One region of the Pseudomonas sp. LBUM1653 genome, then DNA from elsewhere that is predicted to be linked to it. Evidence: predicted binding sites of a transcription regulator. Region 1 holds the regulator's gene; each other region holds the start of a gene.

What was found. Region 1 encodes FliA, which starts transcription of late flagellar genes. Its sites were predicted from a motif close to CTAAAGTTTNNNNNNNNNNNGCCGNTAA; they were not measured.
Region 2: ACA054_RS06240 (methyl-accepting chemotaxis protein) is a predicted target of FliA. The motif match lies at 2,131-2,158, and genes of this name have one in related genera.
Region 3: flgM (flagellar biosynthesis anti-sigma factor FlgM) is a predicted target of FliA. The motif match lies at 4,272-4,299, and genes of this name have one in related genera.
Region 4: motA (flagellar motor stator protein MotA) is a predicted target of FliA. The motif match lies at 4,330-4,357, and genes of this name have one in related genera.

Annotation. Positions count from the first base shown of each region.
Region 1 covers NZ_CP166803.1:1,825,091-1,831,117, forward strand. Annotated here, with positions in the region: gene flhF (flagellar biosynthesis GTPase FlhF) at 1-503, shown strand, start outside; gene fleN (flagellar synthesis regulator FleN) at 620-1,450, shown strand; gene fliA (RNA polymerase sigma factor FliA) at 1,447-2,187, shown strand; gene ACA054_RS08390 (chemotaxis response regulator CheY) at 2,354-2,725, shown strand; gene ACA054_RS08395 (protein phosphatase CheZ) at 2,745-3,533, shown strand; gene ACA054_RS08400 (chemotaxis protein CheA) at 3,589-5,850, shown strand; gene ACA054_RS08405 (protein-glutamate methylesterase/protein-glutamine glutaminase) at 5,902-6,027, shown strand, end outside.
Region 2 covers NZ_CP166803.1:1,384,418-1,390,444, reverse strand. Annotated here, with positions in the region: gene ACA054_RS06245 (PepSY domain-containing protein) at 1-304, shown strand, start outside; gene ACA054_RS06240 (methyl-accepting chemotaxis protein) at 390-2,015, opposite strand; gene ACA054_RS06235 (transporter) at 2,289-3,311, shown strand; gene ACA054_RS06230 (inorganic phosphate transporter) at 3,435-5,048, shown strand; gene ACA054_RS06225 (multidrug/biocide efflux PACE transporter) at 5,214-5,651, opposite strand; gene ACA054_RS06220 (LysR family transcriptional regulator) at 5,741-6,027, shown strand, end outside.
Region 3 covers NZ_CP166803.1:5,684,103-5,690,129, reverse strand. Annotated here, with positions in the region: gene ACA054_RS25650 (glutamine synthetase family protein) at 1-1,057, shown strand, start outside; gene ACA054_RS25645 (MFS transporter) at 1,119-2,489, shown strand; gene ACA054_RS25640 (flagellar brake protein) at 2,555-3,301, opposite strand; gene ACA054_RS25635 (flagella synthesis protein FlgN) at 3,393-3,860, opposite strand; gene flgM (flagellar biosynthesis anti-sigma factor FlgM) at 3,909-4,235, opposite strand; gene flgA (flagellar basal body P-ring formation chaperone FlgA) at 4,403-5,164, opposite strand; gene ACA054_RS25620 (chemotaxis protein CheV) at 5,246-6,027, shown strand, end outside.
Region 4 covers NZ_CP166803.1:541,873-547,899, forward strand. Annotated here, with positions in the region: gene serB (phosphoserine phosphatase SerB) at 1-871, shown strand, start outside; gene asd (archaetidylserine decarboxylase) at 984-1,844, opposite strand; gene ACA054_RS02455 (rhodanese-like domain-containing protein) at 1,863-2,678, opposite strand; gene ACA054_RS02460 (HDOD domain-containing protein) at 2,721-4,259, opposite strand; gene motA (flagellar motor stator protein MotA) at 4,426-5,277, shown strand; gene motB (flagellar motor protein MotB) at 5,281-6,027, shown strand, end outside.

The sequences.
Region 1 (6,027 bases):
GGATCCTCAATGTGCCGGTGACCCACGTCGATCCGGGCCACTCGCTGGTCCAGGCGCTGGATCCCTTGTTGCGCAAGCGCGTGGTGCTGATCGATACCGCCGGCCTGCAAGCCAGCGACCCGGCCCTGCGCATGCAGCTCGAAAGCCTGGCCGCTCGAGGCATCAGGTCAAAGAATTATCTGGTCCTGGCAACCACCAGCCAGAAACAGGTTCTAACCGCCGCTTATCACAGTTACAAGCGTTGTGGGCTCGCTGGCTGCATCCTGACTAAACTGGATGAAACGGCAAGCCTGGGTGAGGTGTTGAGTCTGGCCATCAGCCATGAGTTGCCGGTGGCGTACCTGACCGATGGCCCGCGGATTCCAGATGATCTGCATCTGCCGCGTCGTCATCAACTGGTCAGTCGGGCCGTCAGCGTGCAAATGCAGGAAGAACCCAGCGAAGAGGCCATGGCTGACATGTTCGCTGATATCTACCACAGTCCGACCAAGCAGGTTGGCTGAGGTAACAATGAATAGTTTTTGTACCCTACATCGATGGCCTGCCATGCATTGTTCCGGTTGTGAACGCGCAGCCAGTTATGTGGCCCCGTCTATGCAGAACAAGGTAAAGAAATAACATGGGCAGCATGCATCCTGTACAGGTGATCGCGGTGACCGGCGGCAAAGGTGGCGTCGGCAAAACTAACGTGTCAGTGAACTTGTCCCTGGCTTTGGCTGAGCTTGGCCGGCGCGTCATGCTGCTGGACGCTGACCTGGGCCTGGCGAACGTCGACGTTCTGTTGGGGCTGACACCCAAACGTACCCTGGCCGACGTGATCGAAGGCCGCTGTGAGCTGCGCGACGTACTGTTGCAGGGCCCCGGTGGCATCCGCATTGTTCCGGCGGCGTCCGGCACCCAGAGCATGGTTCATTTGAGCCCGGCCCAGCACGCCGGCCTGATCCAGGCCTTCAGCGACATCGGCGACAATCTCGACGTGCTGGTGATCGACACCGCTGCGGGCATTGGTGAGTCGGTGGTCAGTTTCGTGCGCGCGGCCCAGGAGGTGTTGCTGGTGGTCTGCGACGAGCCGACTTCGATCACTGACGCCTATGCGTTGATCAAATTGCTCAACCGCGATTACGGCATGAACCGTTTCCGCGTGCTGGCCAACATGGCGCAGAGCCCGCAGGAAGGGCGCAACCTGTTCGCCAAGTTGACCAAGGTCACCGACCGCTTCCTCGACGTCGCCTTACAATATGTCGGTGCGGTGCCTTACGACGAAAGCGTGCGCAAGGCCGTGCAGAAGCAGCGCGCCGTCTACGAGGCCTTCCCGCGCTCCAAGTGCTCGCTGGCGTTCAAGGCGATCGCGCAGAAGGTCGATACCTGGCCGCTGCCCGCCAACCCGCGTGGGCACCTGGAATTTTTCGTCGAGCGCCTCGTGCAACAAACGGCAGGACCGGTGCTATGACAGCCAGCGGTTACAACCTCTACAAGGCATCGGCGCGTGACGCGCAGTACGAGCTGATCGAGCGTTACGCGCCGCTGGTTAAACGCATTGCCTATCACTTGCTGGCGCGTCTGCCGGCCAGTGTCCAGGTCGAAGACCTGATCCAGGCCGGGATGATCGGCCTGCTGGAAGTATCGACCAAATACGACGCCAGCAAAGGCGCGAGTTTCGAAACCTACGCGGGCATCCGCATCCGCGGCGCCATGCTCGATGAAGTGCGCAAGGGCGACTGGGCGCCTCGTTCGGTCCACCGCAATACGCGGATGGTCAGCGACGCCATTCGCTCGATTGAAGCGAAAACCGGCCGTGACGCTAAAGATCACGAAGTTGCGGCCGAACTCCAATTGAGTCTTGACGATTACTACGGGATTTTGAACGACACCCTGGGCAGCCGGCTATTCAGTTTCGACGACCTGTTGCAGGACGGCGAACACGAAGGGCTGCACGAGGATGGCGCCAGTGCTCATCTGGAACCGTCACGCGATCTGGAAGATGAACGCTTCCAGGCCGCGCTGGCGGACGCGATTGCCAATTTGCCGGAGCGTGAGCGTTTGGTGTTGGCGCTGTACTACGACGAAGAGTTGAATCTCAAGGAAATCGGCGAGGTCCTGGGGGTCAGCGAATCCCGGGTCAGCCAGTTACACAGCCAGTGCGCGGCCCGTTTGCGGGGGCGTCTGGGAGAGTGGCGAGCGCGCTGAAGGCAGTGTGGGGGCACTGCGACGCGGCTGGTGGGGTGATGAACCGCACCGGTCTCGATCCGTTGTACTCCAGACAGTCATCGAGTGTTTTGCCAGATTGATTGAAATGGCGCGTCCAGGTGCTGGGCGCGTTTTAGTCTGCTTGGAGGTCGAATTGGACAAGAACATGAAAATCCTCATCGTTGATGACTTCTCAACGATGCGGCGGATCATCAAAAACCTGTTGCGTGACCTTGGGTTCACCAACACGGTCGAGGCCGACGATGGCACTACCGCCATTCCGGTACTCAACAGCGGGAGCATCGACTTTCTGGTGACGGACTGGAACATGCCTGGCATGACCGGTATCGATCTGCTGCGCCACGTGCGCGCCGATGAAAAGCTCAAGCACCTGCCAGTGCTGATGGTGACTGCCGAAGCCAAGCGCGAGCAGATCATCGAAGCAGCCCAGGCCGGCGTAAACGGCTATGTGGTCAAACCCTTCACGGCCCAGGCGTTGAAAGAAAAAATCGAGAAGATTTTCGAACGCATCGGTTGAACTGCGCCACGGGGGAGCTATGGGGCATAACGAATCATCCCAGGGCGATTTTGAATCGACCCTGAAAAAACACGCCGTCGAATTGGTCGCGAGCCTTGAAAAGGGCAGGTTCGGCGATGCTGTGCAATTGATCCATGAGCTCAACCAGACCCGTGACCGTGGCCTGTACCAGGAAGTGGGCAAGCTCACCCGCGAGTTGCATAGCGCGATCGTCAATTTCCAGATTGACCCGCACATGCCGCAAGCCGAGGAAGTGTCACAGATCACCGACGCCACCGAACGCCTGGGGTATGTGGTCAAGCTGACTGAAGCCGCCGCCAACCGCACCATGGACCTGGTGGAAAACGCCACGCCGCTGGTCAACAGCCTGGCTGACGAAGCCCAGGGCTTGAGTACCGACTGGGGACGGTTCATGCGGCGCGAAGTCGGGGCTGAAGAGTTTCGTGAACTGGCCCGGCGCGTCGACGGTTTCCTTACGCGCAGCAGCGCAGACAACCGCGCCGTGTCGAGCAACCTTAACGACATTCTGCTCGCCCAGGATTACCAGGACCTTACCGGCCAGGTGATCAAGCGCGTGACCCAACTGGTCACCGAAGTAGAAAGCAACCTGCTCAAGCTCGTGCTGATGGCCAGTCAGGTGGACCGCTTTGCGGGCATCGAACATGACCGTGAGGCGATGCTTGCAGAAAAAGATCCACAAAAACATCTCTCCAAGGGTGAAGGTCCGCAGATTCATGCCGATAAAAGAGAAGACGTTATGTCCGGTCAGGACGATGTGGACGATTTGCTATCCAGCCTGGGTTTCTAGAAATTTGGAATTTTAGGTTTTTTGGGTTTTTAGACCTGTAGGAGCACCCCCCTTAATGAGCTTCGGCGCCGATGAAGAGATCCTTCAGGATTTCCTGGTTGAGGCCGGCGAGATTCTAGAGCAACTGTCCGAGCAACTGGTCGAGCTGGAAAGCCGTCCGGATGACGCGGACTTGCTCAATGCAATTTTTCGCGGTTTTCACACTGTAAAAGGGGGCGCCGGCTTCCTCCAGCTCAACGAGCTGGTGGAGTGCTGCCACATCGCCGAGAACGTGTTCGACATCCTGCGCAAGGGCGAACGTCGCGTCGACTCGGAATTGATGGACGTGGTCCTCGAAGCGCTGGATGCGGTGAACAGCATGTTCAGCGAAGTGCGCGAACGTAGTCCGATCACGGCTGCAACACCTGAGCTGCTGGCGGCACTGGCCCGTCTGGCCGAGCCGCAATCGGCTGACGAGGTGGCTACTGTGCCTGTTGCCGCAGTGGTTGAAGCGGCTGTGGTTGAAGCCGATTCAGGCGATATTACCGATAACGAATTTGAACAACTGCTGGACTCGCTGAACGCCGTCAAGGCCCAGGCCGAGGCGCCGGCTGCTCCGGCACCTGCCAGCGATACGGCTGGCAGCGACGAAATCACCGATGCCGAGTTCGAGTCGTTGCTCGATCAACTGCACGGCAAAGGCAAATTCGCCGTCGACGCGGTGGCCCCGGCGCCAGTCGCGCCGCCAGCGCCTAAAGAGGCAGGCGATAGCTCCGACATCACCGACGAAGAATTTGAAGCCTTGCTCGACCAGCTGCACGGCAAAGGCAACTTTGCGGTGGAGGCGCTGGAGTCGGCCATCGCAGCGGTGCCTGTTCCGGCAGCGCCCACCGCAGCGGCGGCCGGCAGTGATCTGATCAGCGATCATGAATTCGAGGCACTGCTCGACGAATTGCACGGCAAAGGCAAGTTCAGCGAAGTCGGCACCGCGACAGCGGCGAGCGGCTCGAGCGCCTCGGTGGCGGCATCGACCGCCAAGGTTGTCGCACCCAAGCCCGTGGCCAAGGCGCCCGAACCGAAAGCCGAAGCGCCGGCACCCGTTGCCGCCGCGGTACCGGCTGCGGCCCGTGCCCCGGCCGCGCCGCCAGCGGAAAAGCCGGCCAGCGAAGCCGAGACCACCGTGCGGGTCGATACCGCGCGGCTCGACGAAATCATGAACATGGTCGGCGAATTGGTGCTGGTGCGTAACCGCCTGGTGCGCCTGGGTGCCAACAGCGCCGACGAAGCCATGTCCAAGGCCGTGTCGAACCTCGACGTGGTCACGGCCGACCTGCAGACCGCGGTCATGAAGACCCGGATGCAGCCGATCAAGAAAGTCTTCGGGCGCTTCCCGCGCCTGGTTCGCGACCTGGCGCGCCAGCTCAAGAAAGAGATCAACCTGGAGCTGGTCGGCGAAGAAACCGACCTCGACAAGAACCTCGTCGAGGCCCTGGCCGACCCGCTGGTCCACTTGGTGCGCAACGCCGTCGACCACGGCATCGAATCGCCGGAAGAACGCGAAGCCTCGGGCAAGTCCCGTGGCGGCAAGGTCATCCTCGCAGCGGAGCAGGAAGGCGACCATATCCTGCTGTCGATCTCCGACGACGGCAAAGGCATGGACCCTAACGTCCTGCGCGCCATCGCGGTAAAACGCGGGGTGATGGACAAGGACGCGGCCGACCGCTTGAGCGATACCGAGTGCTACAACCTGATCTTCGCCCCGGGCTTCTCGACCAAGACCGAGATCTCCGACGTGTCGGGTCGTGGCGTGGGCATGGACGTGGTGAAAACCAAGATCTCCCAGCTCAACGGTTCGATCAACATCTACTCGGCCAAGGGCCAGGGATCGAAGATCGTCATCAAGGTGCCGCTGACCCTGGCGATCATGCCGACCCTGATGGTCATGCTCGGCAACCAGGCGTTCGCCTTCCCGCTGGTGAACGTCAACGAGATCTTCCACCTCGACCTGTCGCGCACCAACGTGGTGGACGGCCAGGAAGTGGTGATCGTGCGGGACAAGGCACTGCCGTTGTTCTACCTCAAGCGCTGGCTGGTCAGCTCCGCCGCTCACGAAGAGCAGCGCGAAGGCCATGTGGTGATCCTTTCGGTGGGCACCCAGCGGATCGGCTTTGTCGTCGACCAGCTGGTGGGCCAGGAAGAAGTGGTCATCAAGCCATTGGGCAAAATGCTCCAGGGAACCCCGGGCATGTCGGGCGCCACCATTACCGGTGACGGCCGCATCGCGCTGATTCTCGATGTTCCGAGCATGCTCAAGCGTTACGCCACACGGCGTATTTGATTCTGGCGCAGCGGTGGCGACTGATGCCCCGCTGCGTCTAATGGAGTGTTTATGGCAGTCAAGGTCCTGGTGGTGGACGATTCGGGGTTTTTCCGCCGCCGCGTCTCGGAAATTCTTTCAGCGGATCCGAATATCCAGGTCGTCGGCACGGCGACCAACGGCAAAGAGGCGATTGAT
Region 2 (6,027 bases), 440 kb from region 1:
GAAAACCCTGACTGCTCTGTTCACCGCTGCCGCCCTGACCCTCACCGCTGGCCTGGCCCAAGCTGATGTTCCCGTCGACCAGATCCCTCAGTTGGTTAAGGATGGCAAGATCAAACCGCTGGAAGAACTGAATCAGATCGTGCTGAAGCTGCACCCGGGCGCCACGATTACCGACAGTGACCTGGACAACCACTTCAACGGCTACGAGTACGAAGTCGAGTTGCGCGACGCCAAAAATGTTGAATGGGACGTGGACCTGAATGCCGCCACCGGCGAAGTCCTGAAGAACAAAAAAGACGACTGATGCACACAGCAAAAAGCCGCACGATGTTTCCATCGTGCGGCTTTTTTGCATCTACCAGGTGCAGATCAGACGCCCGCAACACCCATCACGCACTTAACCGCGCCGTCACCTCGTTCAACTGCCCCGACAACCCGTGCAGGTTGTTGCTTGCGGTTTCGGTGCGCTGCACGTTGTCCAGATTGGTGCTCGCGATGCTGGTTATCTCGGTGAGGTTGCGCGAGATGTCTTCGGCCACTGACGTCTGCTCTTCGGCGGCGGTCGCAATCTGGCGGTTCATGTCGCGGATGGCTTCCACGGCCAAGGTAATACGCTCCAGCATGGCGCCGGCCTGGGTCACTTGCTCGACGCTTTCGTCGCTGCGCGCCTGACCGTTTTCGATCGCCTGGGCAGCGTGTACCGCACCCGTTTGCACGGTTTCAATAATCTGGTTGATCTCGATGATCGATGCCGCCGTACGCTGGGCCAGGCTGCGCACTTCGTCAGCCACCACCGCAAAACCACGCCCGGCTTCACCGGCACGGGCCGCCTCGATGGCCGCGTTGAGGGCCAGCAGGTTGGTTTGCTCGGCGATGCCGCGAATCACTTCCAGCACTTTGCCGATGCGCCCGCTGTCGGTTTCCAGCTGCCGAATGACCGTGGCGGTGTTGGCGATTTCACCGCGCATCCGGGTGATGGTGTGAATGGTGCCCTGCATGACTTTTTCGCCCTGCTGGGCCGACTGGTCGGCGTCGTCAGCCGCGCGCGCGGCATCCACCGCGTGACGAGCGACCTCCTGTGCAGTGGCGGACATTTCGTTCATGGCCGTGGCGACCTGATCGGTGCGGTTGAACTGTTCGTGGGTGCCACCGGCCATCAAGGTGGCGATCGAGTTCAGTTCACCGCTGGCGCTGTCCAGGTCCGAAGCACTGCGCTGCAAACGACTGAAGGTTTCGGCGAGGAAATCGCGCAGCGTGTTGGCCGCCATCGCCAGCTTCCCCAGTTCGTCCTGGCGGCTGCTGTCCACATGCTCGGCAAAACGGCCATGACTGAGTTGCGCCACGTACTCGATCAACTGACGGATCGGCTCGACCAGATAGCGGTTGACCAGCCACAGGCTCAACAGGCCGATCAATAGCCCTGAGGCCAGCATCACAATGATCCCCAGCCACACCGTGCGGTCGGCCGCGGCGCTGATCAACGTGGCTTGCTCGGCGCCCTGCTTGCGCAACGCGCTGACCAGTTCGCTCATCTGATCGCTGGTCGCACGGTCCACACCCTTGACCGCACTGTCGCCAACCGTTGGGTCGGCACCGGCGGCCACGAAGGCATCGCGGCCTTTCTGATACGCCGCGCCCAGCAGGCGATGTTCGTCCCGCAGGCGTTCGATGCGCGTCTTGAGCAGCGGCTCGATCCCTTTCTGTCCGGCAAGCTCACCGAGAATGCGCTGCACATCACCTTGACGGTCTTCGAACTGCTTCCAGTACTTGTCCAGGTCCGCCGGTTGCTTGCCACGCAGCAAGACGTTTTTCCACTCCTGCACCTGCACTTTGAACTGCAGGTTGGCTTCATCGATCAATTGCGAAGTGTGCAGCGGGCCTTCGATCAGATTGGCGTAGTTCTGGACTCCGCTGGACAGAAAGTGAAAGCAGGCCAGGGCGATCAACAGCATCGCGAACAGGCTACCGCTGAGCAGGGCGAGAACTTGCGCTCTCAAGGACTTTTGCAAAAGCATCGAAGGGTACTCATGGCAGGAATGAGGCACGCCCGGGTAATGGCGTGAAATAGGTCCAGACATCCCTGTCCGCGACCCTGGCTGAGGGCCGAGGGCGCGCAACTTAACCCAAGCGTGATCGGCGTGCCAGAGCGGTTCTTGAGATAAATCCGACCACCGGCAGCACAATTTTTTGCAGCAACTGATTGTCACAAAACCGTCATCCAGCCTTGCAATGATGCGGCTCACGTGAACCTGTAAAACACGCGACAGGCGCCCCCCATGCGAGCCCTCATGAACCACAGCATCGATCACAGCCATCGCGATCCGGATCTGTTCGGCCTGCTTTACGGTTTCAGCTTTCGCCCCGGTGAGCGCGGCCAGGAGATCGATTCGGCCAGGGCATTGCAGTACCTGCAACAACCGCAAGACGCCGAGCAATTTCTCTGGCTGCACCTGAACCTCGCCCATGCCGCGTGCGAGCGCTGGATGAAGAGCCATCTGGAACTGCCCGACGAGTTTTTTGAAGCCCTGCATGAAGGCTCTCGGTCGACGCGCATCGAACATGTCGATTCGGCGTTGCTGGCGGTGGTCAACGACGTGGTGTTCAACCTCAGCAGCATGACCTCCTCCGATGTCTCGACGCTGTGGGTCTGCGCCCGCAGTCGACTGATCATCAGCGCACGCCTGCAACCGCTGCATTCGGTGGACAAGTTGCGTTCGTCGGTAAAGGCCGGTGAATGCTTCCGCTCGCCGCTGGAGTTGCTCGTGCATCTGCTGCGCGACCAGGGCGAAGTACTGACCCAGATCGTGCGCAAGACCAGCCTGAGCGTGGATCAGATCGAAGATGAACTGCTGTCCTCGCGCCTGTCGACCAACCGCGCTGAACTGGGGGCCAATCGCCGGGTGCTGGTGCGGCTGCAACGCCTGCTGGCACTGGAGCCTGGGTCGTTGCTGCGCCTGCTCAATCGCCCGCCACCCTGGTTGCAGAAGGAAGACGTCAAGGAGCTGCGCAAGTCCACCGAGGAGTTTGCGTTGATCATCAACGACCTAACGGCACTGGGTGAACGGATCAAGCTGCTGCAGGAGGAAATCGCCGCCAACCTCAACGAACAGAGTAACCGAACCCTGTTCACCCTGACGGTGGTGACGGTGCTGGCCTTGCCAATCAACATCATTGCCGGGTTCTTCGGCATGAACGTCGGCGGGGTGCCGCTCTCACAGGACCCGGAAGGGTTCTGGATTCTGGTGGCGCTGGTCGCGACGTTTACCGTGATTGCAGGGCGCTGGGCGTTTCGCAAGCGCCAGGATTTGTAGGCGCCAGCGATCTTTCGATCGGTGTTAGCCGCGAAAAAACCAAACCCTGATCCAGGGCAGTCTCCCTGTAACATTTTGCAACGATCATGGGCGACACTCCTTCCCTCCTCAGGAATGTCCGGCATGGCTACCCCCTCCTTTACCGCCGCCCCGGCGCCCGCCAGTAGCGCCAAACCGCAATTCGATAAAAAACCCGGTGTGCTCACCCTGGTTATGTTTTTTGCAGTGCTGAGTATCGGGCTGCTGTTCACCGCCTACAGCCTGATGCACGACATGAACGAACTCGGCACGGTGGTGACCACCTGGACGCCATTCCTGCTGCTGGGCGTGGCCTTGCTGATTGCCTTGGGCTTCGAGTTCGTCAACGGTTTCCACGACACCGCCAACGCCGTCGCCACGGTGATCTATACGCACTCGCTGCCACCGAATTTCGCGGTGGTCTGGTCCGGGTTCTTCAACTTCCTCGGGGTACTGCTGTCCAGTGGCGCGGTGGCGTTCGGCATCATTGCCTTGTTGCCTGTAGAGCTGATTCTGCAAGTCGGCTCCTCCGCCGGATTCGCCATGATCTTCGCCCTGCTGATCGCCGCGATCCTGTGGAACCTTGGCACCTGGTGGCTGGGCTTGCCGGCATCGTCGTCGCACACCCTGATCGGCTCGATCATCGGTGTCGGCGTGGCCAATGCCCTGATGCATGGGCGTGACGGCACCAGCGGCGTGGACTGGGCGCAGGCGACCAAGGTCGGCTACGCCTTGCTGCTCTCACCACTGGTCGGTTTCGGCTGCGCTGCGCTGCTGCTGTTGGCCCTGCGTGCCTTCGTCAAGAATCGCGCGCTGTACAAGGAGCCCAAGGGCAACACCCCGCCGCCGTGGTGGATTCGCGGCATGTTGATCCTGACCTGCACCGGCGTGTCCTTCGCCCACGGCTCCAATGACGGCCAGAAAGGCATGGGGCTGATCATGCTGATTCTGGTCGGGACCTTGCCGATGGCCTATGCACTGAACCGCACCATGCCCGCGGATCAGGCGTTGCAGTTTGCCGCGGTGGCCGAAGTGACCCAACAAGCGCTGGTCAAGAGTGCGCCGTTGCCGGCACCGGCCGATCCGCGACCGATCCTGTCCGATTACGTACGCAGCAAGGAAGTCACGCCGCAACTGATTCCCGCCCTCGCGGCACTGGCCGGCAACATCGGCAACGAAGTGAAGGGTTATGGTTCGCTGTCCAAAGTCCCGGCCGAGGCCATGGGCAACGTGCGCAACGACATGTACCTGACCAGCGAAACCATTCGCCTGATGGACAAGAACAAGGTCGGTAACTTCGACGCCGACACCTCCAGCAAACTGCAGCTGTTCAAGCAACAGATCGACAACGCCACGCGCTTCATCCCGTTGTGGGTGAAGATCGCCGTAGCGATAGCGCTGGGCCTGGGCACCATGGTCGGCTGGAAGCGCATCGTGGTGACCGTGGGCGAGAAAATCGGCAAGACCCACCTGACTTACGCGCAAGGCGCCTCGGCGGAAACCGTGGCCATGCTGACCATCGGTGCCGCCGACATGTTTGGCTTGCCGGTCTCGACCACCCACGTGCTGTCTTCAGGGGTGGCCGGGACCATGGTTGCCAATGGTGGCGGCTTGCAGATGAAGACCATCCGCAACCTGCTGATGGCCTGGGTGCTGACCTTGCCGGCGGCGATTGTGTTGTCGGGCAGTTTGTACTGGCTGTTCACCCAACTGTTCTGAAACACCGCAAGGCTTGCCCGCGATGACGGACTGTCTGACACCGCAATGCTGGATGTGCCGCCGCCGTCGCTTTGTAGGAGCGAGGCTTGCCCGCGAAGAACGGTAATGCGGTGCGGCAGATACACCGCAGCGTCCGGTTCGCCGGCAAGCCTGGCTCCTACGGGGTTAAGCGTTGGACGTGGCGCGAATGACCAACCGCTCGCGCACCACGTCATACCCCCAGTGATAAACGTAGGTGTACGGCAGGAAAAACAGCAGCACGCCGATATCCAGCAGGAACGCTTGCCACAGACTGACATTCAGCCACCACGCAATCAAAGGTACGCCGAGGGCGACCAGTCCGCCTTCGAACAACAGCGCGTGCACCACGCGGACCCAGGCGTTGTGCGCAATGGCGAAACACTTGAGCACGCGGTCGAACAGGCCGTTGAAGACCACGTTCCAGGCCAGGGCCAATACGGCAATGACAACCGTGACAGCGCCCATTTCCAACATCGGTTTGTCCATGATCCAGGCCAGCAACGGCGTACAGATCAGGATGGCCAGCAGTTCGAAACCGATGGCCTGGAAAATACGTTCGGTAATGGATTTATTGGCGCTCATGGCCTGACTCCTTGAGTGACGATGATTGCCATGATCCAACTTCAGACCGATACTTCATAACCAATAACCATCGATCAAGGCGATAGTTCATGGCGTCCCAGGAAGTGTTGCAGGCGTTTGTCCAGGCAGCGACCCAAGGCTCGTTTTCCGCGGCGGCGCGCAAGCTGGGCCGCAGTCAGTCGACCATCAGTGCTGCCGTAGCGAGCCTGGAAATCGATCTGAACCTGACCCTGTTCGACCGCAGCAGCCGCAAGCCCAGCCTGACCCCCGCCGGGCACGTCATGCTGCAACGGGCCGAAGAGATCCTGGCCGCCACCAGCCGCCTGGAAATGACCGCCAGCCAACTGTCCCAAGGCGTCGAAGCGAAGCTGACCGT
Region 3 (6,027 bases), 3.2 Mb from region 1:
CATCTGCGATGCGGATGAGTTGACGGGCGAAAGCTCCAACCTGTCGACCCGCGGCCAGCTCAAGGCGGTCATCGCGCGTTACGCGGCCATTGGCCTGGCGCCGGTGGTGGCCACCGAGCTGGAGTTTTTTGTCTTCGCTCCCAATCCCGATTCGACCCAGCCCTTCCAGCCACCGACGGGCCTGGACGGTCGTCGCGAGGAGGGTCACTCGGCGTTCAGTGTCAGTTCCAACAATGGCCTGCGGCCGTTCTTCCGCGAGGTCTATGAGTGCATGGCAGCGCTGGGCCTGCCTCGCGATACCTTCATGCACGAGATGGGTGTCAGTCAGTTCGAAATCAACCTGCTGCACGGCGATCCTTTGCTGCTGGCCGACCAGACATTCCTGTTCAAGCATTTGCTCAAGGAAGTCGCGCTCAAGCACGGCCTGATCGTGGTTTGCATGGCCAAGCCATTGGCGCATACGCCAGGCAGCTCGATGCACATTCACCAGAGCATCGTCGAGATTGGCACGGGTCGAAATGTCTTCAGCGACGAAGCCGGTGAACCGAGCGCGACCTTCCGTCATTTCATCGGTGGTCAGCAAGCCGGCATGGCGGATTTCACCGCGTTGTTTGCGCCTAACGTGAATTCGTATCAGCGCTTGTGCCATCCTTTTGCATCACCGAACAACGCCTGCTGGTCCCATGACAACCGGTCGGCCGGTTTGCGCATTCCCGCCAGTTCGCCAGTCGCTCGTCGGGTCGAGAACCGCTTGCCGGGGGCTGACGCCAATCCGTATCTGGCGATTGCAGCGAGTCTGGCGGCCGGGTTGCACGGCATCGAACACCAACTGGAACCCGACGAGCCGATCCAGGGTGAGTTCCAAGTGCCGGATAAACTTTCATTACCCTGTACCTTGCATGCAGCGCTGGAACGTCTGAAACGTAGTCAGTTGGCCATTGAACTGTTCGGCAAGGAGTTCATCGAAGGCTACATCGCTTCGAAGACCATGGAGCTGACCAGTTTCTATGATGAAATTACTCCCTGGGAGCGGCGTGTCCTAGCCGCCCAGGCCTGACGAAATGTCGACACCGGGCTATCGTTTGAATAGCCCGTCACCCACTGCGAGGAGCCGCTCGTTGCGCCAAATCTGGAAATCCTTTCGAGCGCTTTATTTCGCTTCGCTGATGATGCTGATCGGCTCAGGCCTGTTGAGTACTTACCTGGCGTTGCGCCTGGCTGCCGATCATGTCGACAGCCTGTGGGTCGGTGCGTTGATGGCCGCCAACTATTTCGGCCTGGTGCTGGGTGGCAAGATCGGCCATCGGTTGATTGCCAGGGTCGGGCATATCCGAGCCTACTCGGCCTGTGCCGGGATCGTCGGCGCGGCGGTGCTGGGCCATGGCCTGGTGAACTGGTTGCCTGCCTGGTTGTTCCTGCGGGTGATCGTCGGTCTGGGCATGATGTGCCAGTACATGGTCATTGAGAGCTGGCTGAATGAGCAGGCCGATGCCAAGCAGCGCGGGCTGGTGTTCAGTGGATACATGATCGCCTCCTACCTGGGGCTGGTGCTGGGTCAGTTGATTCTGGTCATGCACCCGGGTCTGGGGCTGGAACTGCTGATGCTGGTGGCCCTCTGTTTCGCGCTTTGCCTGGTGCCGGTGGCCCTGACCCGGCGGATTCACCCGGCGCCCTTGCATCCAGCGCCGATGGAGCCTCGGTTCTTTATCAAGCGCGTGCCGCAGTCATTGAGTACCGTCCTGGGGGCAGGGCTGATTGTCGGCTCGTTCTACGGTCTGGCGCCGCTGTACGCCTCTCAGCAAGGGTTGTCCACGGAGCAGGTCGGCCTGTTCATGGGTAGCTGCATTTTTGCCGGGTTGCTGGTGCAGTGGCCGTTGGGATGGTTGTCCGATCGCTATGACCGGGCGCTGTTGATTCGGTGTTTCGCGTTCAGCCTGGCGTTGGCTGCGTTGCCGCTGGCGATCATGGAACGGGTGCCGCTGGAAGTCCTGTTTGCCGCCGGATTCCTCTGCTCGTTGGTCCAGTTCTGCCTGTATCCGTTGGCAGTGGCTTTCTCCAATGACCATGTCGAAGGAGATCGACGGGTATCGCTGACGGCGATGTTGCTGGTGACCTACGGCGTGGGCGCCAGCATCGGGCCACTGGTGGCGGGTGTGCTGATGAAGTTGTTCGGCAGCCAGATGCTCTACGCGTTCTTCAGTTTCTTTGCGTTGGTGCTGGTGTGGCGAATTCGTCCGAAAGCGGTGACCAATCTGCATCAGGTGGACGACGCGCCACTGCACCACGTCGCCATGCCGGACAGCATGTCGAGTTCGCCACTGGTGGCGGCCCTTGACCCGCGGGTGGATGAGCAAGTGGTGCAGGATCAGATGCAGAATCCGATTCCTTCTGAGCCGAGTCCGGAACCGGAACCGGAACCGGAAACCGATCATCCACCGCAAGAACCGGATTCAGGCAGGGAGCAGAGTTTTACCGAAGCCAGGCCCTGACATTCAGGCAAAAAAAACGGGCAGTCACCGCAAGGGACTGCCCGTTTTTTGCTTGAGACGTTGTCTCAGAAGTCGTCTTTGTCGAAGCGCCGCGCTTCGCGTTGCAACTGGTAGACGAACCGCTCGACCTGACGCTGCACCAGCCCGCTCATGTTGTGGAAGCGAACGCCGGCGAAGGTGGTTGAGATCTTTTCTTCGAAGTGCAGGTAGCGTAGTTCAACCGGTGCCGTCATTTTGCCGAAGGGCAGATCGGCGCTGAAACGGTCGTAAACCTGCCCCAGTTGCAGGCTGCCGGTGATGTCGCCTTCGAAGCGCAACTTGCAGCCAGTGGCGGAAATGTCCAGTAGCTTGCCACTGATCGATGCCTTGAGTTTTTCACCGTCCAGATTGACGTTGACCAGTTGGGCCAGTTTCAATGCGGCACGGAACGCATTGCGGCGCTGGTGGTAGACGACTTCATCGGGCAGGATGCCACGGTAGCAACGGCTGCCGTTGGATTCGTCGATGGTCAGCGGACCATTGCTTTCCCATGCGATGCGCACGCCTTCATGGAAACCTTCGACTTTGAAGGGTTCGCCGGCCAGCAGGAAACGTTCGCCATCGCGGGGAATCATTTCGTCCAGGGCAATCATGTTGCGTTCACGATCAAGGTCCACCAGATAGCTCTGGAAGCGCTGGCTGCGCTCGTGGAACGTGATAATCAGCGGGTCATGGCTGTCTAGCAGCTGGCGCAAATTGCCGGAGATTTCCAGGGGCGTGCTGAGCACCTTGGGTGGCTGCGGCGCATCTTCCGCGTTTAAGGCATTGGACACGGTTAATCAATCTCCAGACAAATGTTGACTACGGCAGGCGGCATTTTGCCAGCATGTTTCGCGTCTTGATAGAGCGTGCTTATCGACAGGCTCAAGCCTGACTGAGCGGGCGTGGTTTCACAAGCCTGGAGAATGATCCGCTGGCGTCATAGAGCGCGGGCTGTTCGCCGCCGTTAAGGATTCTCAGCTGGGTGGCCGTGGCGGCCTGCTGTACAAGGATCGACTGTCCATTGTTCGCGTTGGCGGCGTGGCATTGAGCCAGAAGGTCGGTCAGTACATCACTTTGCGCCAGCAGCGCTTCGCCAACGCTCGATTGGCTGGCCAGTTGCTCCAGACCGCTGCGGTTGGCTGGCAGGTTGAGGCTGGCGAGAATCTCACTGCGTTTGCGGCCATGCTGTTCGAGCTCGATGATCATTGCCTGCTTCTGCGCCAGAATCTCTTCCAGCAACTGCATGTCGCGGCCATGCAAAGCGAGGGATTCGGTGCGCAGTAACTCCAGCAAGCGTTGCGCTGGAGCAAGGTCGTCGGTGATCAGTTGCAGTAAATTAGTGTCGTGCATGGCTGGCCTTGGGGTTTAAGCGTCCAAAAGCCTGGCGCGGGCCGAGGCCTAGCGCTGGGCTTCGAAGTTGAGCAATTTGCTGGCTACACGGTTGCTGTCGACTTTATAGCTGCCATCGGCGATGGCTGCTTTCAACTCGGCCACGCGGGATTTGTCGACGGCAGGCTGATCGCGCAGCGTATCGGTGATCTTCTGCAACTGTTGCGCCTCATTGCTCAGATGTACCGATTCCCCGCTTTTGACGGTACTGGCCTGTTCGGCCGAGGGGGTGGGCTCGGCAGGCTTGCCGGTTTCGGCAGTTTCCCTGGCGGCGCTGGTACGTGTACTGCCCGTGGGTGACGGGGAGCTGTTCAAACGGCTGAAATCGATGACCATGGTAAAAAACCTCTGGGAATTTGGACGCTTGCCATGTTTTCGGCCATTCCCTGAAAAACTTTAGGCTCATTTATCAAATGAGCTTGCGCGCGCCAGCGCTTGCCGTGCCTGGCACACAGTTTAGGGAACCGCCGAGGTCGGCGCCACATCTTCACCCGCAACAAGCTCTACATGGACACTTCCACCTGGCCCGGCGCGATGACCTGCGCCTTGATGACCCGTTTGGAATTGAGGTTCTTGACTCGAATCTGTTCGCTCAGGCCACCACTGGCCAATGCCTCGCCGGGCATTCGCACGCTGAGCGTACCACTGCGGGCGGTAATCACCACCTGGTCGCCCTTGCTTATGACTTGCGCCTGTTCGATGTGCACCAGGCTGATGACCTGATCATTGACCATTGGTCGGGTAAGTCGTTGCCCGATGGCCTGGTCCACGGCCGTCAGATAACCCTGGTTGAGCAGGCTGATATCGCGCTCACGAAGCATGACGTCCTGCGGTTCGACAATACCGGCGCGACGCAGTGGCCGGGTGGTGGTGACGACCTCGCGAAACAGGCGTACTTGAGCGGGTACGAAGACTGTCCAGGGGGATGTTCCCTCGCAGCGAACCTTGACCGTTACGCGACCCAACGGCTTGGCCGGACTCTCCAAGGTGGCTGTCAATTCCTTGTCGCACATCGGCATGCGCAAGCGCGGATCGAGCGGGTTCACCTGGATTTCGTAGCGACCTTGGGTTTGACTGGTCGCCAAATAGTCCTCTACGGTGAATTCAAGAAAGCCCTGGGTGACGCCGATAAGCATGTCAGGCAAGGTAACCGCGTCAGCAAGGGCAGGGCTGCCAGCGTTGAACAGGCAAACAGCCGACAACACCCCGAGCCAGTGGCGGCACGGAGTGGTCAGGCGTCGGAATAATGTCGGTTCTGTGTTCATAACAGTTAAAAAGCAAGCGCCGTGCCGTTTAGTGATGAAGGCGCGTCGCAACAACACTTAGCGTTGGCGTAGGAGTCAGGCATGGCTGGTGTAATGGATTCGGTAAACCAGCGCACGCAACTGGTGGGGCAGAATCGCCTTGAGTTGCTGTTGTTCCGTCTCGACGGCCAGCAGCTGTATGGGATCAACGTGTTCAAGGTGCGGGAGGTGCTGCAATGCCCCAAACTGACGTTGATGCCCAAGTCCAGTCCTGTCGTGTGTGGTGTGGCGAATATCCGGGGGGCGACCATTCCGATCCTTGATCTGGCGATGGCGACCGGTTCCGGTGGCTTGAAGGACAAGAACAACCCCTTCGTGATCATCACGGAGTACAACACCAAGACCCAGGGCTTCCTGGTGCGCTCGGTGGAACGCATCGTCAACATGAACTGGGAGGAGATTCATCCACCACCCAAGGGCACGGGGCGTGATCATTACCTGACGGCGGTGACTCGGGTCGACAACCAGTTAGTGGAAATCATCGACGTCGAGAAGGTGCTGGCGGAAGTGGCACCGACCCCGGAAGCGATTTCCGCCGGCGTGGTGGATGTCGAGACCCAGCACAAGGCGCTCTCCTTGCGCGTGTTGACGGTCGATGACTCGTCGGTGGCGCGCAAGCAGGTCACCCGTTGCCTGCAAACGGTCGGTGTTGAAGTGGTGGCGTTGAACGACGGTCGGCAAGCGCTGGATTACCTGCGCAAACTGGTCGACGAGGGCAAGAAGCCGGAGGAGGAGTTCCTGATGATGATTTCCGACATCGAGATGCCGGAAATGGACGGATACACCCTCACGGCCGAGATCCGCAACGACCCTCGCATGCAAAA
Region 4 (6,027 bases), 1.3 Mb from region 1:
GAGCTCGATTACCGCCAAATATGGCCTGAACATCGACCACATCGATCGCCTGTCCGGGCGCATGCCTTTGGATACCCCGGCCGATAAAGGCAAGGGTTGCATCGAGTTTTCCGTGCGTGGCGAAGCGGCTGATCCGCAGGCACTGCGGGCCGAATTCCTCAGCGTCGCTCAGGAACTGAACGTCGACATCGCCTTCCAGGAAGATTCGCTGTTCCGGCGTAACCGCCGTCTGGCGGTGTTCGACATGGACTCGACCCTGATCGAAGCCGAAGTCATCGATGAGCTGGCCAAGGCGGCTGGCGTGGGCGACAAGGTTTCGGAAATTACCGAACGGGCGATGGCCGGTGAACTGGACTTCCGCGCCAGCTTCAAAGAGCGCCTGGCGTTGCTCAAAGGGCTGGATGTCGGCGTGCTGGACTCGATCGGTGCCTCGCTGCGCTTGACCGAAGGCGCTGAAACCCTGTTCGCTGAACTCAAGCGCCTGGGTTACAAGACCGCCATTCTGTCGGGCGGCTTCACCTACTTCGCCAAGCAATTGCAGGCCAAGCTGGGCATCGACTACGTGTTCGCCAACGAACTGGAAGTGGTCGACGGCAAGGTGACCGGCGTGGCAATCGAGCCGATTGTCGATGCACAGCGCAAGGCGGATCTGCTCAAAGAACTGGCACACAAGGAAGGCTTGCGTCTGGAGCAGACCATTGCGGTCGGCGACGGTGCCAATGACTTGCCGATGCTGGCGATTGCCGGGTTGGGCGTGGCATTCCGCGCCAAACCGCTGGTCAAGCAGTCGGCGAAACAGGCGATTTCCACCCTTGGGCTGGATGGCGTGCTGTACCTGCTGGGCTTCCGCGATCGCGACGGCCAGCTCTAAAACATTGTGGGAGCGAGCCTGCTCGCGAAGGGGTCATAACATTCAACATCTAAGTTGACTGTTATACCGCCTTCGCGAGCAGGCTCGCTCCCACAATAGAGCTTTGTACAGGTCAGGCTTTTGGTGAGCCCATACCCTGACCCATCTGTACTGGCGAACCAGCGCCCAACTCTTCAGCCCACTTCACCTGATCCGGCCCGAATAGCACGACAGCAGTCGAACCCAGTTTGAAGCGGCCCAGCTCAGCACCTTTTTCCAGGTGGATCGGCGCGCGTGCGGCTTCGTTGTAGCGGAAGGTTTTCAGCTCGCGTTTCGGCGGCGTAACCAGCCCGGCCCACACGGTTTCGATCGATGCCACGATCATCGCGCCCACCAGCACCACGGCCATTGGCCCGCGCTCAGTGTCGAAAATGCATGCCACACGCTCGTTGCGGGCAAACAATTCCGGAACGTTTTCAGCGGTGGTCTGGTTGACCGAGAACAGGCGGCCCGGGATGTAGACCATCTCGCGCAGGGTGCCGGCCAGTGGCATGTGCACGCGGTGGTAATCCTTCGGCGACAGATAAATAGTCGCAAAATCACCGCCCATGAACGGCGCGGCATTCGCCGCATCGCCACCCAACAGTTCCAGCACGCTGAAGCTGTGGCCCTTGGCCTGGAATACACGGCCGTGTTCGATCGGGCCAAGCTGGCTGACTGCGCCGTCGGCCGGGCTGAGGATTGCGCCCGGAGTCTCGTCCAACGGACGGGCACCGTCTTTCAGCGCGCGGGTGAAGAAAGCGTTGAAGTGTTCGTAGGCGGTGAGGTCTTCGACCAGGGCCTCGGACATATTCACCTGGTAACGCTTGGCGAACCACGCGGTGAACGCATTCTTGAACCAGCGCACGCGGCATTCGGCGATGCAGCCGGCCAGTCGCGAGAGCAGGTTGTGGGGCAGCAGGTATTGGCTGACGATAAACAGACGCTTGTTCATTAACTGTCCTTAAAAACCTTAAATCTCTACGGGAGTGTCGGGATGGTTACCCCATTCGCCCCAGGAGCCGGCGTAGCCTTTGACCCGCGGATAACCGAGAGCCTTGGCCACCAGATAGGTGAAGCCAGACCGATGGTGAGTCTGGCAGTGGGTAATCACTTCTTTGTCTTTGCTGATCCCGAGTTGTTCGAGGATCTGCGGCATGTCGGTGCGGATGCGCAGTTGGCGTGACTTATCCATGCCGGCGGTCCATTCGAAATTGACCGCGCCAGGGATGTGGCCGCCCTTGGCCGCCAGGACTTTCTCGCCGGAATACTCCAGCGGCCCGCGTGCATCCCAGATCGCCAGGTCGGCAGCGCCGAGACGGCTTTGCAGGTACTCGCGGGTGGCGGTGGGTTCGTCGTGCAGGGTCAACGCAACCGGGCCACCTGCTGGAGCGGGGACCTGGATTGACATAGGCATGCCTTCTGCCAGCCAGGCCGTCAGGCCGCCATCGAGATAGTGGTATTTACTGTGGCCAATGACATCCAGAAGCCAGATAAACCTCCCGGCCCAACCGCCGCCTTCGTCGTCATAGACGACATAGACGGCATCGGGGTTGTGCCCCAGCTCACCGAACAATGCTTCGAGTGCCGCTTGCGGCGGCATCAGCCCCGGCGCGGGCGCCTGGCCGAGTTGTGTGCGTTTCGGATCGACAAACCGCGCGCCGGGAATATGCCCTTCGGTGTAGCGGGCGTTGCTGGTCAGGTCCACCAGTATCAGTTGGCGGGCGTCGAGGCGAGGGAGCAAGTCGCTCGGCTCGATCACCAGCGGCAAGCCAGAGAAGTCAGACATGTGAGGTCTCCAGGGCACAAAAGGGAGGATTGTAGCGCAGCCTTATTGGCCGCGCTGGCTAAAGCTGTGCAACGCTTTTTCGATGCATTGCGCGGTTTTGCCGAAGGCTTGCACGGTGATGTCCGAGAACGGCCCGCCACCCTGGTCTGCCACGACGATCATGATCACCCGCCCATTGTTGAGCAGCGAACGCAGCAACAGGTGTTCGCCGCTGAACTGGCTGCGCAGGTTGTTGGGCAGCAAGGCGGAAAATTGCGCGTTGTTCAGAGGCGTGAGGCGGACCTGGGCCTGTTGCGCGAGCAGGCGTTGCAGTACGGCACTTTGACTGACGGCAAAGTTCAGGCCGGCCACTTCGTCAGGCAGGCCGGCCGTCTGGTGCACACGCAGATTGGCGTGGATGCGGTCGGCCATCAGGATCATCACCCTGCGCATGCCACAGGCAACCAGCGCGTCGCGGGCAGAGGTGGTCAGGTGGATGGCATTGGTGAAGCGACTCGGCTCGACCAACAACTCGGCGCATTGTTTGCGCCACTTCGCCAGGTCTTCGGCGGTGGGTGCCGGGGCTGGCTGTAAACCGGCATGCACAGGGTTGATGCCCCATGGCCAGATCAGCGCGACAGCGGGATGCCAGAGGTCGGGCATGGCGTGATAACGCGCGCTGTTGGCGGCCTGCTGGTGCAATTGTTGTTGCACTTCGTCCATTGGGATTTGCAGGTAGAGGCTGGTCAGGTACTGCCAGCGCTCACTGTGCGGACTGTTCCAGGCCTGGTGCGCCGAGAGCGCCAGGCCGTTGGCCAACAGCACCGTGTTGGCCGGTTGATTGAGCCAGCGGCGCAGGGTCGGATCATCATCCAGGCGGTTCTGCTGGCGTAGCGGATGCTCGCTGTCACGGGCGATGCGCAGGACTTTCACCAGTTCCCGTTGCTCGGTGAGCAGCAGTCGATAGCCCTGTTGCACCCAGATCGGCAGGTGCCAGAGGTCCACCAGGGCCAGGCCGATTTCCAGCAGGCGAGCGCCAAACAGTTGCTTTTCGACGGTGCGCGCCGATTCGCCTTTATGAATGACCCGCAGCTCCCAGTCTTCGAGCAGGTGCGGATGCGTCAGGGCCAGCGGCCACAGCGGCGACAGAAACAGCAGGCTGCCCCAGTGGATGTCCTGCCACAGGCGCGCCAGGCGGCTGGCAAAAAAACCGTTGGCCTGTTGGCTGGCGTGTTGGCTGATCAACTGCAACTGGCGCAGGGCTTTCGGAATCTCGCCCTGGGGCATGGCGGGCAGTCGCGCGAGCAGCTCCTCGGTGCGCTTCAAGCCGAGGCGATTGATGGCGACCTCAAGGTTTTCCGCCGGCTCGGTCATGCCGCCATGACTGTACCGGTTGGCCTCGCGAATCACGCTCAAGGCCAGGGCCGGACTGTCCTGCATCAAGTCGGCGATCTTGCGCACAGAGCTGCGACTGTCGCGCATGGCCCGGCAGACACGGTCGTGACTGGCCTGCGGAACCGGCAGGCGCACGCCGTCGAGAAGTTTGACCCAGCCTTCGAGCGTGGTCGGTGTTGGCGTCGTGGCGTTTGTTTGTCTAGCCATGTCTGGAGGCGATCATCGTCAACAATACCTATGCCCGGAGGGGGTCAAATTAGCTTTTCGCCTGAACTGGCTATAGTCTGGCGCAGTTTTGCCGATAAGTAGAAGAAGAGATTTTTTAACTTCCGAATATGACCTTGAACCCGACTCAGTAAGTGCTCTCCTACCTATGGCTAAAATAATCGGCATCATCGTCGTATTCGCGAGCGTGCTCGGCGGATACGTGCTCTCCCATGGCAAGATTGCCGCCCTGATCCAGCCTTTCGAGGTCATGATCATCGGTGGTGCGGCCCTCGGTGCATTCCTGCAGGCCAACCCCGGTTACATGACCATGCACGTGCTCAAGAAGTCCCTGAGCATGTTCGGTTCGCGTTTCAGCCATGCCTTCTATCTTGAAGTGCTGGGCCTGATCTACGAGATTCTCAACAAGAGCCGCCGCGAAGGCATGATGGCCATCGAAGCGGATATCGAAGATGCCGCTGCGAGCCCGATCTTCGCCAAGTACCCGACGGTCCTCAAGGATGAGCGCATGACCGCGTTCATCTGTGATTACCTGCGCATCATGTCCTCCGGCAACATGGCGCCCCATGAGCTTGAGGGCCTGTTCGACATGGAGCTCTACAGCCTCAAGGAAGACCTGGAGCACCCGTCCCACGCGGTGAACGGTATCGCCGACGCCATGCCCGGTTTCGGTATCGTCGCGGCGGTTCTGGGTATCGTGGTGACCATGGCCTCGCTGGGTGAGGGCGACCAGAAGTCCATCGGCCTGCACGTCGGTGCGGCACTGGTCGGTACCTTCTTCGGTATTCTCGCTGCCTACGGTTTCTTCGGCCCACTGGCGCATTCCCTGGCCCACGATGCCAAGGAAGAACTGAACGTCTACGAAGCCATCAAGGCCTCGCTGGTGGCTTCTGCTTCCGGCATGCCGCCGTCGCTGGCCGTGGAGTTCGGGCGCAAGGTTCTGTACCCGGCGCACCGTCCTAGCTTCGCTGAGCTGGAACAAGCGGTTCGTGGTCGTTAAGCCATGGAAAACAACCAGCCGATTATTATCAAGCGCGTCAAGCGCATTGCCGGCGGGCATCACGGGGGCGCCTGGAAAATCGCCTTCGCCGACTTTGCCACAGCGATGATGGCGTTCTTCCTGGTGTTGTGGCTGTTGTCCACCGCCACCCCGGAACAGAAGATCGCCATCGCCGGTTACTTCAAGGACCCGATCGGCTTTTCCGAAAGTGGCACGCCGTACATCATCGATCTGGGCGGCACGCCGACCATGGCGCCGGAAAACACCCTCAACCCCGAGATGAAGACCCAGCCGCAGCCGGACAAGGTGACGGTCGACGTCGAACAGGTCGAAGGCATGGCCGAGATGGTGGAGAAGGAGCGCCTGGAACTGCTGCTGCAAGAGCTGCAGAACAAGGTCGAAGAGAACCCGCAACTGCAGAAATTCAAAGACCAGATCCTGTTCGAGATCACCCCGGACGGTTTGCGTATCCAGATCGTGGACGCCGAGAACCGGCCGATGTTCGACTCAGGCTCAGCCCGCCTGAAACCGTATTTCGAAGACATCCTGCTGGCCATGGCCGATACCATCAAGGCAGTGCCGAACAAGATCAGCATCAGCGGCCATACCGATGCCAAGCCGTACACCGGCACCGGTGAGTTCGGTAACTGGGAGCTTTCGGCCAACCGTGCCAACGCCGCGCGCCGTGCGCTGGTGGCAGGCAGTTATCCCGACTCGCAAGTGGCGCGCGTGGTCGGTTATGCCTCGTCG